3 regions of the Pseudomonas sp. H11T01 genome follow, and region 3 is predicted to be linked to each of the others. Evidence: predicted binding sites of a transcription regulator. Region 3 holds the regulator's gene; each other region holds the start of a gene.
What was found. Region 3 encodes FliA, which starts transcription of late flagellar genes. Its sites were predicted from a motif close to CTAAAGTTTNNNNNNNNNNNGCCGNTAA; they were not measured.

Region 1 (5,705 bases), on a different contig from region 3:
GCGGGCAATGCCAGGTAATACCCGATGGCGTCGGCCAGCTGCAGCGGATTGATCCCTAGCAATGATCCTTGTTGCTCGGGGCCGAACGAAGTTTTGTAGCGCGGCGGGGCGTCAACACCGGGGTTGATGGCAAACAAGCTGGAGGCTTGTGTCATCGGTTGCAGCTTGACCCATTGACTCCAGGGCTCAAGCACTTCGGCGAGCCGGGCAATGTGATTCTGGCGCAATTGATTACAACGCGAACACCCCATCAACAAGGCGACCACGTAGGTCTGCTCGACGCTCGGATTCCGGGGCTGGCTGGCCAATTCATCAGGGACGGTGCTGTGCTGCAACCCGTGCTGGCTGGCGATCCGATAAAGCTGATGCAGCTCCAGCCATACACCCTCGGGAACCGGACAATAGAGTTGGCTAGCGCGAATCAGTGAGCCATTGAGGCAATGCATTGCTCGCTGCACGGCGGTGGCCAGCAGCGGCCCGCGTTCCTTACTGAAGCGAGGTGCAATGCGCATGACGATTTGTTTGTAGCCAATGGCGAGGTGGTTTTGCAGTGCCTGGCAGAGGTTGGCGATCTTGCGCGGACGTTCGTCGAGAACAATCGCCTGGTTGAGAAAGTGCCGTTCCAGGTGCTTGCAGACGTAATACACCTCGGGCCGTAGCAGTTCGAGCAGTTGCAGACGGTTAGCGCTGGGCGTGAGCAACTGGTTGAGTTCGGCAAGTCCTTGGTACAACTGACGCGCCGTTTCGCCGATGTTGGCTTTCGGCAGGCTGGCAATCCAGCGCTTCAAGTCGCGCGGTGTGGCTTCGCAGAACGACAGACGTGATTGCGTAGGTATCGGGGAGCGTAATAGTAGAGGGGGGCGGGGCTCATTCATGTCAGTGACAGACTCCGGCCAGTGCCAATTACCTGGCCAGACATCGAACAAGGCTGGCCAGTGATTGCCCAGACTCTAGCAGCAATGGCGCCCGCTGCGCCGACCTTTTGCGCCTCCACGAGGGTTCGTGGGGGCGAAAAACAAGGAGAAATGCTTACGCTTTGGGCAAGCCCATGCCTTGGCCCATCTGTACCGGCGAACCGGCAACCAGCTCTTCGGCCCACTTCACCTGCTCTGGTCCGAACAATACGACTGCGGTAGAACCGAGCTTGAAGCGTCCCAGTTCAGCACCTTTTTCCAGGTGAATCGGCGCACGCGCGGCTTCGTCGTAACGCACGGTTTTCAGCTCGCGCTTGGGCGGTGTCACCAGCCCGGCCCAGACCGTTTCGATCGAAGCGACAATCATCGCACCCACTAACACCACGGCCATTGGCCCACGCTCGGTGTCGAAAATGCACGCCACACGCTCGTTGCGGGCGAACAGTTCCGGGACGTTTTCGGCGGTGGTCTGGTTGACCGAGAAGATCCGGCCCGGGATGTAGACCATCTCACGCAGGGTGCCGGCCAGCGGCATGTGCACGCGGTGGTAGTCTTTTGGCGACAGGTAAATAGTGGCGAATTCGCCGCCCATGAACGACGCCGCCGCAGCGGCATCACCGCCCAGCAGTTCCAGCACGCTGAAACTGTGACCTTTGGCCTGGAAAACGCGACCGTGCTCGATCGGACCGAGCTGGCTGACCGCACCGTCCGCCGGGCTGAGGATCGCGCCCGGCGTCTGGTCCAGCGGCCGCGCGCCGTCTTTCAAGGCGCGGGTGAAGAAGGCGTTGAAGTGCTCGTAAGCGGTCAGGTCTTCGACCAGCGCTTGCGACATGTCCACCTGATAACGCTTGGCGAACCAGGCGGTGAGGGCATTTTTGAACCAGCGCACGCGGCATTCTGCAATGCAGCCGGCCAGCCGCGAGAGCAGGTGATGGGGCAGCAGGTACTGGCTGAGGATAAACAAACGCTTTTTCATTAACTGTCCTTAAAAACCTTAAATCTCAACAGGCGTGTCGGGGTGGTTGCCCCATTCGCCCCAGGAGCCGGCGTAGCCTTTGACTCGCGGATAACCGAGCGCCTTGGCCACCAGATAGGTGAAGCCAGAACGATGGTGAGTCTGGCAGTGGGTGATTACTTCTTTGTCTTTAGTGATGCCGAGTTTTTCGAGAATCTGCGGCATGTCGGTGCGGATGCGCAGGTTGCGTGCCCGATCCATGCCCGCCGTCCACTCGAAATTGACCGCGCCGGGAATATGCCCGCCTTTGGCCGCAAGCACTTTCTCGCCGGAATACTCCAGCGGTCCGCGCGCATCCCAAATCGCGAGATCGGCAGCGCCCAAACGGCTTTGCAGGTATTCGCGGGTGGCCGTGGGTTCGTCGTGCAGGGTCAGAGCGACCGGGCCGCCAACCGCTGCCGGGACCTGGATCGACATTGGCAAGCCTTCTGTCAGCCAGGCTGATAGGCCGCCGTCGACATAGTGGTAGTGGCTATGGCCGATGACATCCAGCAACCAGATGAACCGCCCGGCCCAACCGCCGCCTTCGTCGTCATAGACCACGTAGACCGCATTGGGGTTGTGTCCCAGTTCGCCGAACAGCGCTTCAAGAGCGGCCTGTGTCGGAAGCAGGCCCGGCGCAGGCGCCTGGCCAAGCTGAGTGCGTTTGGGGTCAACGAAGCGTGCACCGGGGATGTGTCCCTCGGCGTAGCGGGCGCTGCTGGTCAGGTCGACCAGGATCAGTTCGCGGGCGTCGAGGCGGGCGAGCAGGTCGCTGGGCTCGATCACCAACGGCAAGCCAGAGAAGTCAGACATGTGAGGTCTCCAGAGCACAAAAGGGAGGATTGTAGCGCGTCAGTTGCCGCGGTTGGTAAAGCTGTGCAGTGCCTTTTCGATGCACTGCGCGGTTTTTCCGAAGGCCTGCACGGTGATTTCCGAGAACGGGCCGCCGCCCTGGTCGGCCACCACCAGCATCACCACCCGGCCGTTGCTGCTCAGCGAGCGCAACAATAGATGCTCGCCACCGAACTGGCTGCGCAAGCTGTTGGGCAGATGCGTCGAAAATTGTGCGTTGTTGGCCGGTGTCAGGCGAACTTGTGCCGGTTGTGCCAGCAGGCGTTGCAGCGCGGTGCTCTGGCTGACCTGCAGATTCAGCATGGCCGATTCCTTGGGCAGGCCGGCGATCTGATGGACTCGCAGACTGCTCTGGCTGCGGTCGGCCATCAACAGCATTACCCGTCGCATTCCGCAGGCCACCAGCGCATCACGGGCGCAGGTGGTCAGGTGCATGGCGTTGGTGAAGCGGCTCGGTTCTACCAGCAACTCTGCACAGTGCTTGCGCCACACCACCAGGTCTTCGGCCGAGGGCGGTGCCGCCGGGAGCAGACCACTATGGATGCGATGTGCATTCCAGGGCCAGAGCAACGCTTCGGCCGGGTGCCAGAGGTCGGGCATTGCATGGTTGCGTGCACTCTGTGCGGACTGCTGGTGAGATTGTTGCTGCAATTCATCCAGCGGTATTTGCAGATAGAGGCTGGTCAGGTACTGCCAGCGCAGACTGTGCGGGCTGTCCCAGGCGTGTTGTGCCGACAGTGCCAGACCATTGGCCAGTAGCACGGTATTGGCCGGCTGATTCAGCCAGCGGCGCAACGCCGGATCGGCGTCCAGTCGCTGTTGCTGACGCAAACGGTGATCGCTGTCACGGGCGATACGCAAGACCTTGACCAGTACCCGTTGCTCCTTGAGCAGCAGGCGATAACCCTGCATCACCCAGATCGGCAAGTGCCAGATTTCGGCCAGGGTCTGGCAGAGCTCCAACAGACGCACGCCGAACAGTTCCTGTTCGACCTTGCTCGCCGACTCGCCTTTGTGAATGACCCGCAGCTCCCACTCTTCCAGCAATTGCGGATGTGTCAGCACCATCGGCCAGAGGGGTGAGAGGAACAGCAAACTGCCCCAGTGGATGTCTTGCCAGAGTCGCGCCAGGCGGCTGGAAAACAGGCCGTTGGCTTGTTGTGTGGCGTGCTGGCTGATCAGTTGCAACTGCCGCAACGCCACCGGAATTTCGTCCTGAGGCAAGGCCGGCAGGCGCGCGAGCAATTCTTCAGTGCGCTTCAAACCGAGGCGATTGATCGCGACCTCAAGGTTCTCGGCCGGCTCGGTCATGCTGCCGTGGGTGTGTTGGTTGGCTTCGCGAATCACGCTGAGGGCCAACGCGGGACTCTCTTGCATCAACTCGGCGATATCGCGCATTGAACTGCGGCTGTCGGCGATGGCTTTGCATACCCGGTCATGACTGGTTTGCGGCACCGGTAAACGCACCGAGTCGAGGAGCTTTATCCAGCCTTCGAGGGTGTTGGGTTTTGGAATTTGGACTGTCGTTTCATTTGCCATGGTTGGGCGCGATCATCATTCACAATTAACACGCCCCAAAGGAGGCAAGTTGGTTTTTCGCCTTAACGGCCTACAGTCTGGCGCAGTTTTGCCGATAAGCAGAAGAAGAGTTTTATTAACTTCTGAATATGACCTTGAACCCGACTCAATAAGTACTTTCCTACTATGGCTAAAATTATCGGCATCATCGTCGTATTCGCGAGCGTGCTTGGCGGATACGTGCTTTCCCACGGCAAGATTGCCGCCCTGATTCAGCCTTTTGAGGTCATGATCATTGGTGGTGCAGCCCTCGGTGCGTTCCTTCAAGCCAACCCCGGCCATATGACGAAGCACGTCCTCAAAAAATCCCTGGGGATGTTCGGCTCGCGTTTCACTCACACCTTCTATCTGGAGGTGCTGGGCCTGATCTACGAGATCCTCAACAAAAGCCGTCGCGAAGGCATGATGGCGATTGAAGGCGACATCGAAGACGCTGCCGCCAGCCCGATCTTCGCCAAGTACCCGGCGGTGCTCAAAGATGACCGCATGACTGCGTACATCTGTGATTACCTGCGCATCATGTCCTCCGGCAACATGGCTCCCCATGAGCTGGAAGGTCTGTTCGACATGGAACTGTTCAGCCTGAAAGAAGATCTGGAGCATCCTTCCCACGCGGTCAACGGTATCGCTGATGCGATGCCCGGTTTCGGTATCGTCGCGGCGGTCTTGGGTATCGTGGTGACCATGGCCTCCCTCGGCGAAGGTGATCAGAAAGCCATCGGCATGCACGTGGGCGCGGCGCTGGTGGGTACCTTCTTCGGTATTCTCGCGGCCTATGGTTTCTTCGGCCCACTGGCTCATTCGCTGGCCCATGATGCCAAGGAAGAACTGAACGTCTACGAAGCCATCAAGGCCTCGCTGGTGGCATCGGCCTCTGGCATGCCGCCGTCGCTGGCGGTGGAATTCGGACGCAAGGTTCTGTACCCGTCGCACCGCCCTAGCTTCGCTGAGCTGGAACAAGCGGTTCGCGGTCGCTAAGCCATGGAAAATAATCAGCCGATTATCATCAAGCGCGTCAAGCGCTACGCCGGTGGGCATCACGGGGGCGCCTGGAAAATTGCCTTCGCGGACTTTGCGACGGCGATGATGGCGTTCTTCCTGGTGCTGTGGCTGTTGTCCACCGCGACCCCGGAGCAGAAGATCGCCATCGCCGGTTACTTCAAGGACCCGATCGGTTTCTCCGAAAGCGGTACGCCGTTCATCATCGATCTGGGCGGCTCGCCGGAGCTGGCGCCGGAGAAGACCATCAATCCCGAGGTCAAGTCTCAGCCGCAGCCGGACAAGGTCACCGTCGATACCCAGCAGGTCGAGAGCATGGCCGAACAGGTCGAGCAGGAACGCCTCGAGTTGCTGCTGCAAGAATT
Region 2 (5,705 bases), on a different contig from region 3:
GCTTATCGGCTCAGGCTTACTCAGTACTTACCTGGCGTTGCGCCTGGCCGCCGACCATGTCGACGGTCTGTGGGTCGGTGCATTGATGGCAGCCAACTATTTCGGCCTGGTGCTGGGCGGGAAAATTGGCCACCGGCTGATTGCCCGGGTCGGACATATCCGGGCGTACGCGACGTGCGCCGGGATCGTCGGCGCGGCGGTGCTGGGCCATGGCCTGGTGGATTGGTTACCGGCCTGGCTGTTTCTGCGGATGATCGTCGGCCTGGGGATGATGTGTCAGTACATGGTCATTGAGAGCTGGTTGAACGAGCAGGCCGAAGCCAAGCAGCGTGGCCTGGTGTTCAGCGGCTACATGATTGCGTCCTATCTCGGGCTGGTGCTGGGTCAGCTGATTCTGGTCATGCACCCGGCACTGGGTCTGGAATTGCTGATGCTGGTGGCCCTGTGTTTTGCCTTGTGTCTGGTGCCCGTCGCCATGACCCGACGCATTCACCCGGCGCCCCTGCATCCGGCACCGATGGAGCCGCGCTTCTTTATGAAGCGTGTGCCGCAATCGTTGAGCACCGTGTTGGGTGCGGGGTTGATCGTCGGTTCGTTCTACGGTCTGGCACCGCTGTATGCCTCTCAGCAAGGGCTTTCCACGGAGCAGGTCGGTCTGTTCATGGGTAGCTGCATCTTTGCAGGTTTGCTGGTGCAGTGGCCGTTGGGCTGGTTGTCGGATCGCTATGATCGGGCGCTGTTGATCCGTAGTTTTGCGTTTTGTCTGGCACTGGCCGCGTTACCTCTGGCGATCATGCCGCAGGTGCCACTTGAGGTGCTGTTCATCGCCGGTTTCCTGTGTTCATTGGTGCAGTTCTGCCTGTATCCCTTGGCGGTGGCGTTTTCCAATGACCATGTTGAAGGTGATCGACGTGTTTCGCTGACGGCGATGCTGTTGGTGACTTACGGCGTCGGCGCAAGCATCGGGCCGTTGGCGGCGGGTGTGCTGATGAAGCTGTTCGGCAGTCATATGCTCTACGCGTTCTTCAGCTTTTTCGCACTGGTGCTGGTGTGGCGTATTCGGCCTAAGGCTGTGACCAACCTGCATCAGGTCGAGGATGCGCCTCTGCATCACGTGGCCATGCCAGACAGTATGTCGAGCTCGCCATTGGTGGCTTGCCTTGACCCGCGGGTCGACGAGCAGGTTGTACAGGATCAGATGCAGAACCATGTAAGCCCTGAATCCGAGCCTGAACCATCGCCTGAATCGGACCCTGATCCTGACCCGGACGCACCACCGCCTGAGGAGCCGGGGGAGGATCACCCTCACGGCCTCAGTGCAGCAAGGCCCTAGTCGTACAGGCCGCTAGAAACAAAAAACGGGCAGTCACCGAAAGGGACTGCCCGTTTTTTTATTGAGGTATCAGGTTCAGAAATCGTCTTTATCGAAGCGGCGTGCTTCACGCTGAAGCTGATAGACGAAACGTTCGACCTGCCGTTGCACCAGGCCGCTCATGTTGTGAAAGCGTACCCCGGCGAAGGTCGTGTCGATCCGTTCTTCGTGATGCAGATAGCGCAATTCGACCGGCGCGGTCATGTTGCCGAAGGGCAGGGCGGCGATGAAACGGTCATAGACCTCGCCTAGCTGCAGGCGGTCAGAGATGTCGCCGTCAAAGCGCAGCTTGCAGCCGGTAGCCGAAATATCCAGCAGTTTGCCGTTGACTGGCGCCTTGAGTTTTTCGCCGCCGAGCTCGATATTGACCAGCTGAGCCAGCTTCAGAGCGGCGCGAAAGGCGTTGCGACGTTGGTGATAGACCACTTCGACGGGCATCATGCCGCGATAGCAGCGACTACCATTGGATTCGTCGATCGTCAGGGCGCCATTGCCGTCCCACGCAATCCGCACGCCATCGTGGAAACCCTCGACGCGGTACGCTTCGCCATTGAGCAGGAAACGCTCGCCGTCGCGAGGAATCATTTCGTCCAGGGCGATCATGTTGCTGTCTCGATCAACTTCGACCAGATAGCTCTGAAAGCGCTGAGTGCGCTCGTGGAAAGTGATGATCAGTGGGTCATGGCTCTCTTGCAGCAACCGCAGATTGGCGGCGATTTCCAAAGGGGTAGTGAGCACCTTTGGTGGCTGCGGAGCATCTTCCGCGTTTAAGGCATTGAACACGGTTCATCAATCTCCAGACAAAATACGACACGCAAGAGCTAGCATTTTGCCAGCATGTTTCGCGCCTTGATAGAGCGCGCTCAACTCTGATTTCAAGCCTGACTGAGTGGTCGCGGCTTCGCAAGCCGGGAGGTGGATCCGCGAGCATCATAAAGGGCGGGAGGTTCGCCACCCGTGAGGATTTTCAGCTGATTGGCGGTGGTGGCCTGCTGAACCTGGATCGAGCGACCGTTGAGTTCGTTGGCTGTCTGGCATTTGGCCAGAAGCTGGTTGAGTTCATCGCTCTGAGTCAGCAACTGATCGCCAATGGACGATTGCCCGGCCAGTTGTTCCAGGCCGCTGTGATTGGCCGGCAGGTTAAGGCTGACAAGAATCTGGCTGCGTTTGCGGCCATGCTGTTCGAGCAAAATGATCAGTGCCTGTTTCTGCGCGAGAATATCTTCGAGCAGTGGCATGTCGCGACCGTGCAACGCCAGGGATTCGGCTTGCAGCAACTCCAGCAAATGTTGAGCGGGAGCAAAGTCGTCGGTGATCAGTTGCAGTAAATGAGTGTCGTGCATGGCTGGCCTTGGGTTTTAAGCGTCCAAAAGCCTGGCGCAGGCCTTTGGCTAGCGCTGGGCTTCGAAGTTGAGCAGTTTGCTGGCTACACGGTTGCTGTCGACTTTATAGCTGCCATCGGCAATCGCTTGCTTCAACTCGGCCACGCGGGCTTTGTCGACAGCAGGTTGATCGCGCAGCTTGTCAGTGACCTTCTGCAACTGTTGAGCCTCATTACTGAGGTGGACCGATTCCCCGCTTTTGCTGGTACTGGCCTGTTCGGCCGGGGTATTCACCGGCGCGGATTTACCGGCATCGCCGGTTTCCTTGCTGCCGCTGGTACGCGTACTGCTGGTGGGTGAGGGGGGGCTATTTAACCGGCTGAAATCGATGACCATAATAGAAAACCTCTGGGTATTTGGACGCTTGCCATGTTTTCGGCCATACCCGGAAAAACTTTAGGCTCAATTATGGGTAAGCGCGCAGCGGCGCTTGCCCTGCTTGAGGCACAGTTTAGGGAACGCTTTAGCACAGCGCCAGTTCTCTACATGGTGACTTCAACCTGGCCCGGGGCGGTCACACGCGCTTTGATCACCCGTTGAGAGTTCAGATTCTTGACCCTGATCTGTTCGCTCAGACCGCCGTTGGACAGGGCTTCGCCGGGCATTCGTACATTGAGCGTGCCGCTGCGGGCGGAGATCACCACTTGATCGCCTTTGCGAACGACCTCCGCTTGTTCCATGTGGACAAGGGTAATGACTTGGTCGGTGACCATTGGTCGGACGAGTTTCTGACCAATGGCTTGATCGACCGATGTCAGATAGCCCTGATTGATCTGACTGATGTCCCGCTCGCGTAACGCGACGTCCTCGGGCTCGATGATTCCGGTGCGTTTAAGGGGGCGAGTGGTGGTAACGACTTCTCGAAACAGGCGCACTTGAGCGGGAACGAAGACGGTCCAGGGTGAGGCTCCGTCGCAACGCACCTTTACGGTGACACGCCCCAGAGGCTGAGCCGGACTCTCCAGCGTCGCTGTCAATTCCTTGTCGCATAACGGCATGCGCAAGCGAGGATCGAGCTGGTTGACCTGGATTTCGTAGCGTCCCTGGGTCTGGCTGGTCGCCAAATAATCTTCAACGGTGAACTCAAGAAAGCCTTGAGTGACGCCGATAAGCAGATCAGGCAAGGTGACCGAGTCAGCAAAGGCAAGGCTGCCAACGTTGAAAAAGCACAGCGCTGACAACGCGCAAAGTAATTTTCGGTACTTTGATGTCCGGGAAGTCAGGTGTCGGAAAAGTGTCGTTTTTTCGTTCATAGCGGTTAAAAAGCAAGCCCCGTGCCGTTTAGCAATGAATGCGCGTCGGATCTTAAGCGTTGGTGTAGGAGTCTGGGCATGGCTGGTGTAATGGATTCGGTAAACCAGCGCACGCAACTGGTGGGGCAGAATCGCCTTGAGCTGTTGTTGTTCCGTCTTGACGGCCAGCAGCTGTATGGGATCAACGTGTTCAAGGTTCGGGAGGTGCTGCAATGCCCCAAACTGACCCTGTTGCCTAAATCCAATCCTGTCGTGTGCGGTGTCGCAAATATTCGGGGGGCGACCATTCCGATCCTTGATCTGGCAATGGCGACCGGCTCGGGTGGTTTGAAAGATCAAAGCAATCCCTTCGTGATCATCACGGAGTACAACACCAAGACTCAGGGCTTTTTGGTCCGCTCGGTCGAGCGCATCGTCAACATGAACTGGGAGGAGATCCATCCGCCGCCCAAGGGCACGGGTCGCGATCATTACTTGACGGCGGTGACCCGGGTCGACAATCAGTTAGTCGAAATCATCGATGTCGAGAAAGTTCTGGCGGAAGTAGCGCCGACCTCGGAAGTCATTTCGTTTGGTGTGGTGGACGTCGAAACCCAGCACAAAGCCATTTCTCTGCGGGTGCTGACGGTCGACGATTCGTCGGTCGCGCGCAAGCAAGTCACGCGTTGCCTGCAGACGATCGGAGTCGATGTCGTGGCGTTGAACGACGGCCGACAGGCGCTGGATTACTTGCGTAAGTTGGTCGACGAGGGCAAGAAACCGGAAGAAGAATTCTTGATGATGATTTCCGACATCGAGATGCCCGAAATGGACGGTTACACGCTCACGGCCGAGATCCGCAGCGACCCACGCATGCAAAAGCTGCATATCATCCTGCATACTTCGTTGTCGGGTGTGTTCAATCAGGCGATGGTGAAGAAGGTCGGTGCCGATGACTTCCTTGCCAAATTCCGTCCTGATGACCTGGCATCCCGGGTAGTCGACCGGATCAAGGCAGCAGATAACAGCTAGGGGCGTTTGCTCCTGGCAGTCAACACGATTTAAGAGGCGGTACCATTGTCTACGGGTAATTTGGATTTCGAACAGTTCCGGGTCTTCCTGGAAAAAGCCTGTGGCATTTTGCTCGGTGAAAATAAGCAATATCTGGTGTCGAGCCGTCTCAATAAACTGATGGAACAGCAGGGCATCAAATCCTTGGGTGAGCTGGTTCAACGTATTCAGACTCAGCCGCGCAGTGGTTTGCGCGAGATGGTGGTGGATGCCATGACCACCAACGAAACCCTCTGGTTTCGTGACACCTATCCGTTTGAAGTCTTGAAGAACAAAGTCCTGCCCGAGTCGATCAAGGCCAGTCCTGGTCAGCGTTTGCGGATCTGGTCGGCGGCCTGCTCGTCGGGGCAGGAACCCTACTCGCTGTCCATGTCGATCGATGAGTTCGAGCGGACCAACATGGGTCAGCTGAAAATGGGTGTGCAGATCGTTGCCACTGATTTGTCCGGCACCATGCTGAACAATTGCAAGACCGGTGAATACGACAGCCTGGCTCTGGGCCGGGGCCTCTCTCCAGAGCGGCTTCAGCGCTACTTCGACCCCAAAGGGGCAGGGCGTTGGGCGATCAAGGCACCGATCAAGAGCCGGGTGGAGTTCCGCTCGTTCAACCTGCTGGACAGCTATGCGAGCCTCGGCAAGTTCGACATC
Region 3 (5,705 bases):
CTGACACCCAAGCGCACTCTGGCCGATGTGGTCGAGGGGCGCTGTGAACTGCGCGATGTATTGCTGCAGGGCCCCGGAGGGATTCGTATCGTCCCGGCGGCGTCCGGCACGCAGAGCATGGTGCATCTGAGTCCGGCTCAACATGCCGGGCTGATCCAGGCCTTCAGCGACATTGGCGACAACCTCGACGTGCTGGTGATCGACACCGCCGCCGGTATCGGCGAGTCAGTGGTCAGTTTCGTTCGCGCAGCCCAGGAAGTACTGTTGGTGGTCTGCGACGAGCCGACCTCGATCACGGATGCCTACGCGCTGATCAAATTGCTCAATCGCGATTACGGCATGAACCGCTTCCGTGTGCTCGCCAACATGGCGCAGAGCCCGCAGGAAGGGCGCAATCTGTTCGCCAAGTTGACCAAGGTCACGGATCGCTTCCTGGACGTGGCCTTACAATACGTCGGTGCGGTTCCCTATGACGAATGTGTGCGCAAGGCTGTGCAAAAGCAGCGTGCAGTCTATGAGGCCTTCCCGCGTTCGAAGTGCGCACTGGCGTTCAAAGCCATTGCTCAGAAAGTCGATACCTGGCCGCTGCCTGCCAATCCACGCGGGCATCTGGAATTTTTCGTCGAGCGACTCGTGCATCAAACGGCGGGTCCTGTTCTATGACAGCCAGCGGTTACAACCTTTACAAAGCCTCTGCACGTGACAGCCAGTACGAACTGATCGAGCGCTATGCGCCACTGGTCAAACGTATTGCCTACCACTTGCTGGCACGCCTGCCGGCCAGTGTTCAGGTCGAGGATCTGATCCAGGCCGGGATGATCGGCTTGCTGGAAGTGTCGACCAAATACGATGCCAGCAAGGGTGCGAGTTTCGAGACGTATGCAGGTATTCGCATTCGTGGCGCGATGCTCGATGAAGTGCGTAAAGGTGACTGGGCTCCACGTTCGGTACACCGCAATACCCGAATGGTCAGTGACGCAATCCGCTCAATTGAAGCTAAAACCGGTCGTGACGCTAAAGATCACGAGGTTGCGGCCGAACTCCAATTGAGTCTCGACGATTATTACGGGATTTTGAACGACACCTTGGGCAGCCGGTTGTTCAGCTTCGACGATCTGTTACAGGACGGCGAGCATGAAGGGCTGCATGAGGATGGCGCGAGTGCTCATCTCGAGCCGTCGCGTGACCTGGAAGATGAACGCTTCCAGGCTGCGTTGGCGGACGCGATTGCCAATTTGCCGGAGCGTGAGCGACTGGTGTTGGCGCTGTACTACGACGAAGAGCTGAACCTCAAGGAAATCGGTGAGGTCCTGGGGGTCAGCGAATCGCGGGTCAGCCAGTTACACAGCCAGTGCGCAGCCCGCTTGCGGGGGCGTTTGGGGGAGTGGCGAGCGCGTTGACTGGCAGTGTGGGGACACTGCGAACGAGGTTGGTACGGCGTTGTTGCTGCACCGATCACGGCCCGTTGTAATCCATACAACCGTTGAGTGTTACGCCGAATTGATTGAATGGCGTGTCCAGGTGCTGGGCGCGTTTTAAGACTGCTTGGAGGTCGAATTGGACAAGAACATGAAAATCCTCATCGTTGATGACTTCTCAACGATGCGGCGGATCATAAAAAACCTGTTGCGTGACCTTGGGTTCACCAACACGGTCGAGGCGGATGACGGTACTACCGCGATTCCGGTCCTCAACAGCGGGAGCATCGACTTTCTGGTAACAGACTGGAACATGCCCGGCATGACGGGTATCGACCTGCTGCGCCACGTGCGTGCCGATGAAAAGCTCAAGCACCTGCCGGTGTTGATGGTCACGGCCGAAGCCAAGCGCGAGCAAATCATCGAAGCCGCTCAGGCCGGTGTGAACGGCTATGTGGTCAAACCATTCACGGCTCAGGCGTTAAAAGAAAAGATTGAAAAAATCTTCGAACGCATCGGTTGATGACGTCCGCCACGGGGGAGCTATGGAGCAATACGAAACTTCACAGGGCGATTTTGAATCGACCCTGAAAAAACATGCCCGCGAATTGGTCGACAGCCTTGAAAAAGGCAAATTCGGCGACGCCGTACAACTGATCCATGAGCTCAACCAGACCCGTGATCGTGGCCTGTACCAGGAAGTCGGCAAGCTCACCCGCGAGCTGCATAGCGCAATCGTCAATTTTCAAATTGACCCGAATATGCCGCAAGCCGAGGAAGTTTCACAGATCACGGATGCCACTGAGCGCCTGTCCTATGTGGTCAGGCTGACCGAGGCTGCGGCCAACCGCACTATGGATCTGGTCGAGAACAGCACTCCCTTGGTCAATGGCCTGAGCAGCGAAGCTCAGGCCTTGAGTGTGGACTGGGGGCGGTTCATGCGCCGGGAAGTCGGAGCCGAAGAGTTCCGCGAACTGGCCCGGCGGGTAGAGGGTTTTCTGACGCGTAGCGAGCAAGAAACTCGCGTCGTGTCGAGCAATCTCAACGACATTCTGCTGGCTCAGGATTACCAGGACCTCACGGGGCAGGTGATCAAACGCGTGACTCAATTGGTCACGGAAGTCGAAAGCAACCTGCTCAAACTCGTGCTGATGGCCAGTCAGGTCGACCGCTTTGCGGGCATTGAACATGACCGTGAATCGATCCTCGCTGAAAAAGATCCGGAAAAACATCTGTCTCAGGGTGAAGGTCCGCAGATTCATGCCGATAAACGTGAAGACGTTATGTCCGGTCAGGACGATGTTGACGATTTGCTTTCCAGCCTTGGATTTTAGGCCGACCTAGTAGGAGCACCCATACACATGAGCTTCGGCGCCGATGAAGAGATCCTTCAGGATTTCCTGGTTGAGGCCGGCGAGATTCTTGAGCAACTGTCCGAACAACTGGTCGAGCTTGAAAGCCGACCCGATGATGCGGACCTGCTCAATGCAATTTTTCGCGGTTTTCACACTGTAAAAGGGGGCGCCGGCTTCCTCCAGCTCAATGAGCTGGTGGAGTGCTGTCACATCGCCGAGAACGTTTTCGACATCCTGCGCAAGGGTGAACGTCGCGTCGACTCGGAACTGATGGACGTGGTTCTGGAAGCGCTGGATGCGGTGAACGGCATGTTCACCGAAGTCCGCGAACGCACCGCGATCACCGCCGCAACGCCGGAATTGTTGGCCGCCTTGGCTCGTTTGGCCGAGCCTGCCACTGCCGATGTTGCAGCGGAGGTCGAAGTGAGTGTGGAGCCGGTCGCCGAGAGCGATTCGGGCGATGTCACCGACAACGAGTTCGAACTGCTGCTCGACTCGCTCAATGCGGTCAAAGCCCAGGCCGAAGCGCCTGCGGTGGTTGCGGCAGCTCCAGCCGCGGCTGGCAGCGATGAAATCACCGATGCCGAGTTCGAGTCGTTGCTCGATCAGCTGCACGGCAAGGGTCAGTTTGCCGTTGACGCAGTGGTCGCACCGGCTGAGCCTGCGGTACCCAAGGCTGCTGCGGCCAGCAACGAAATTACCGATGACGAATTCGAGGCATTGCTCGATCAGTTGCATGGCAAAGGTACGTTTGCGGTCGATGCGCTGGAGTCGGCTATCGCAGCGGTACCGGCAGCCGCAGCGCCAAGTGCCAAGGCGGCTGGCAGTGATCTGATTTCCGATCACGAATTCGAGTCGTTGCTCGACGAATTGCACGGCAAAGGCAAGTTCACCGAAGTGCCTGGCGCTGCTACTGCGGCAGTGGCGGCGCCTGTCGTCAAAGCGGTGGCCAAGCCTGTTGCAAAAGCACCTGAAGCCAAGGCTGAAGCGCCAAAACCGGCGGCTCCTGCTGCCGTTCCTGCACCGGCTGCGGCCAGGGCGCCTGCGGCTGCGCCCGCAGAAAAACCGGCCAGTGAAGCCGAGACCACCGTGCGGGTTGATACCGCGCGGCTGGACGAGATCATGAACATGGTCGGCGAGTTGGTACTGGTGCGTAACCGCTTGGTCCGTCTGGGCCTCAACAGCGGCGATGAAGCCATGTCCAAAGCCGTGTCGAACCTCGATGTGGTGACGGCCGACTTGCAGACCGCGGTGATGAAAACCCGGATGCAGCCGATCAAGAAAGTCTTCGGTCGCTTCCCGCGACTGGTTCGTGACCTGGCTCGCCAGTTGAAGAAAGAGATCAACCTGGAGTTGGTTGGCGAAGAAACCGACCTCGACAAGAACCTCGTCGAGGCTCTGGCCGACCCGCTGGTCCACTTGGTGCGCAACGCGGTCGATCACGGTATCGAGTCCCCGGAAGAGCGCGAAGCTTCGGGCAAGTCCCGTGGCGGCAAGGTGATTCTGGCGGCCGAACAGGAAGGCGACCACATCCTGCTGTCGATCTCTGATGACGGCAAAGGCATGGACCCTAATGTCCTGCGTTCCATCGCCGTGAAACGCGGCGTGATGGACAAGGATGCCGCTGATCGTCTGAGCGACACCGAATGCTACAACCTGATTTTTGCACCGGGTTTCTCGACCAAAACCGAGATTTCCGATGTGTCCGGTCGTGGCGTGGGCATGGACGTGGTGAAAACCAAGATTTCCCAGCTCAACGGTTCGATTAACATCTACTCGACCAAGGGCCAGGGTTCGAAGATCGTCATCAAGGTCCCGTTGACCCTGGCGATCATGCCAACGCTGATGGTCATGCTTGGCAACCAGGCCTTTGCTTTCCCGCTGGTCAACGTCAACGAGATTTTCCACCTCGACCTGTCGCGCACCAACGTGGTCGACGGCCAGGAAGTGGTCATCGTGCGCGACAAGGCGCTACCGCTGTTCTACCTCAAGCGCTGGCTGGTCGCCTCCGCCGCTCACGAAGAGCAGCGAGAAGGCCATGTGGTAATCCTTTCGGTGGGCACCCAGCGGATCGGCTTTGTTGTCGATCAACTGGTCGGTCAGGAAGAAGTGGTCATCAAGCCATTGGGCAAAATGCTTCAGGGAACCCCGGGCATGTCCGGCGCCACCATTACCGGTGACGGCCGCATCGCCTTGATTCTCGATGTCCCGAGCATGCTCAAGCGTTACGCCGCACGGCGTATTTGATTCTGGTGGTGCGGGGCGGTTTTGCCCCGCCCTGCCTAACGGAGTGTTTATGGTAGTCAAGGTCCTGGTGGTGGATGATTCAGGTTTTTTCCGCCGCCGCGTCTCGGAAATTCTTTCAGCGGATTCGAATATCCAGGTCGTCGGTACGGCGACCAACGGTAAAGAGGCGATCGATCAGGCACTGGCCCTCAAGCCAGACGTGATCACCATGGACTACGAGATGCCGATGATGGATGGCATCACGGCGGTGCGGCACATCATGCAGCGCTGTCCGACTCCGGTATTGATGTTCTCCTCGCTGACCCATGAAGGCGCCCGGGTAACCCTCGACGCGCTGGATGCCGGCGCGGTGGACTTCCTGCCGAAGAATTTCGAAGACATCTCGCGCAACCCCGAGAAGGTCAAGCAACTGCTGTGCGAGAAGGTTCATTCCATTTCGCGCAGTAACCGTCGTTTCAGTGCTTACAGTGCCCAGGCGCCGCAGCCTGTCGCTGCGCCCGCACCGACACCCGCTGTCAGCAGTTTGGGCAGCAATGCGCCTGCACGTCCGGCTCCGGTACCGATTCCTGCCCGTACGCAGGCTTCCAGCCCAAGCTCGCCGGCACCGAAACGCAAAGCCTACAAACTGGTCGCCATCGGCACGTCTACGGGCGGCCCGGTCGCGTTGCAGCGCGTGCTGACTCAG

Region 1: the regulator FliA is predicted to act here: its motif matches at 4,373-4,400, upstream of motA (flagellar motor stator protein MotA).
Region 2: the regulator FliA is predicted to act here: its motif matches at 3,127-3,154, upstream of flgM (flagellar biosynthesis anti-sigma factor FlgM).

The regions. Positions count from the first base shown of each region.
Region 1 is NZ_JBLYED010000012.1:115,322-121,026, reverse strand. It holds gene ACN1C3_RS17665 (molecular chaperone) at 1-875, opposite strand, end outside; gene asd (archaetidylserine decarboxylase) at 1,030-1,890, opposite strand; gene rhdA (thiosulfate sulfurtransferase) at 1,909-2,724, opposite strand; gene ACN1C3_RS17650 (HDOD domain-containing protein) at 2,764-4,302, opposite strand; gene motA (flagellar motor stator protein MotA) at 4,468-5,319, shown strand; gene motB (flagellar motor protein MotB) at 5,323-5,705, shown strand, end outside.
Region 2 is NZ_JBLYED010000048.1:11,914-17,618, reverse strand. It holds gene ACN1C3_RS32750 (MFS transporter) at 1-1,333, shown strand, start outside; gene ACN1C3_RS32745 (flagellar brake protein) at 1,409-2,155, opposite strand; gene ACN1C3_RS32740 (flagella synthesis protein FlgN) at 2,248-2,715, opposite strand; gene flgM (flagellar biosynthesis anti-sigma factor FlgM) at 2,764-3,090, opposite strand; gene flgA (flagellar basal body P-ring formation chaperone FlgA) at 3,237-4,007, opposite strand; gene ACN1C3_RS32725 (chemotaxis protein CheV) at 4,086-5,018, shown strand; gene cheR (protein-glutamate O-methyltransferase CheR) at 5,064-5,705, shown strand, end outside.
Region 3 is NZ_JBLYED010000041.1:6,857-12,561, forward strand. It holds gene fleN (flagellar synthesis regulator FleN) at 1-663, shown strand, start outside; gene fliA (RNA polymerase sigma factor FliA) at 660-1,400, shown strand; gene ACN1C3_RS31355 (chemotaxis response regulator CheY) at 1,570-1,941, shown strand; gene ACN1C3_RS31360 (protein phosphatase CheZ) at 1,964-2,752, shown strand; gene ACN1C3_RS31365 (chemotaxis protein CheA) at 2,780-5,020, shown strand; gene ACN1C3_RS31370 (protein-glutamate methylesterase/protein-glutamine glutaminase) at 5,070-5,705, shown strand, end outside.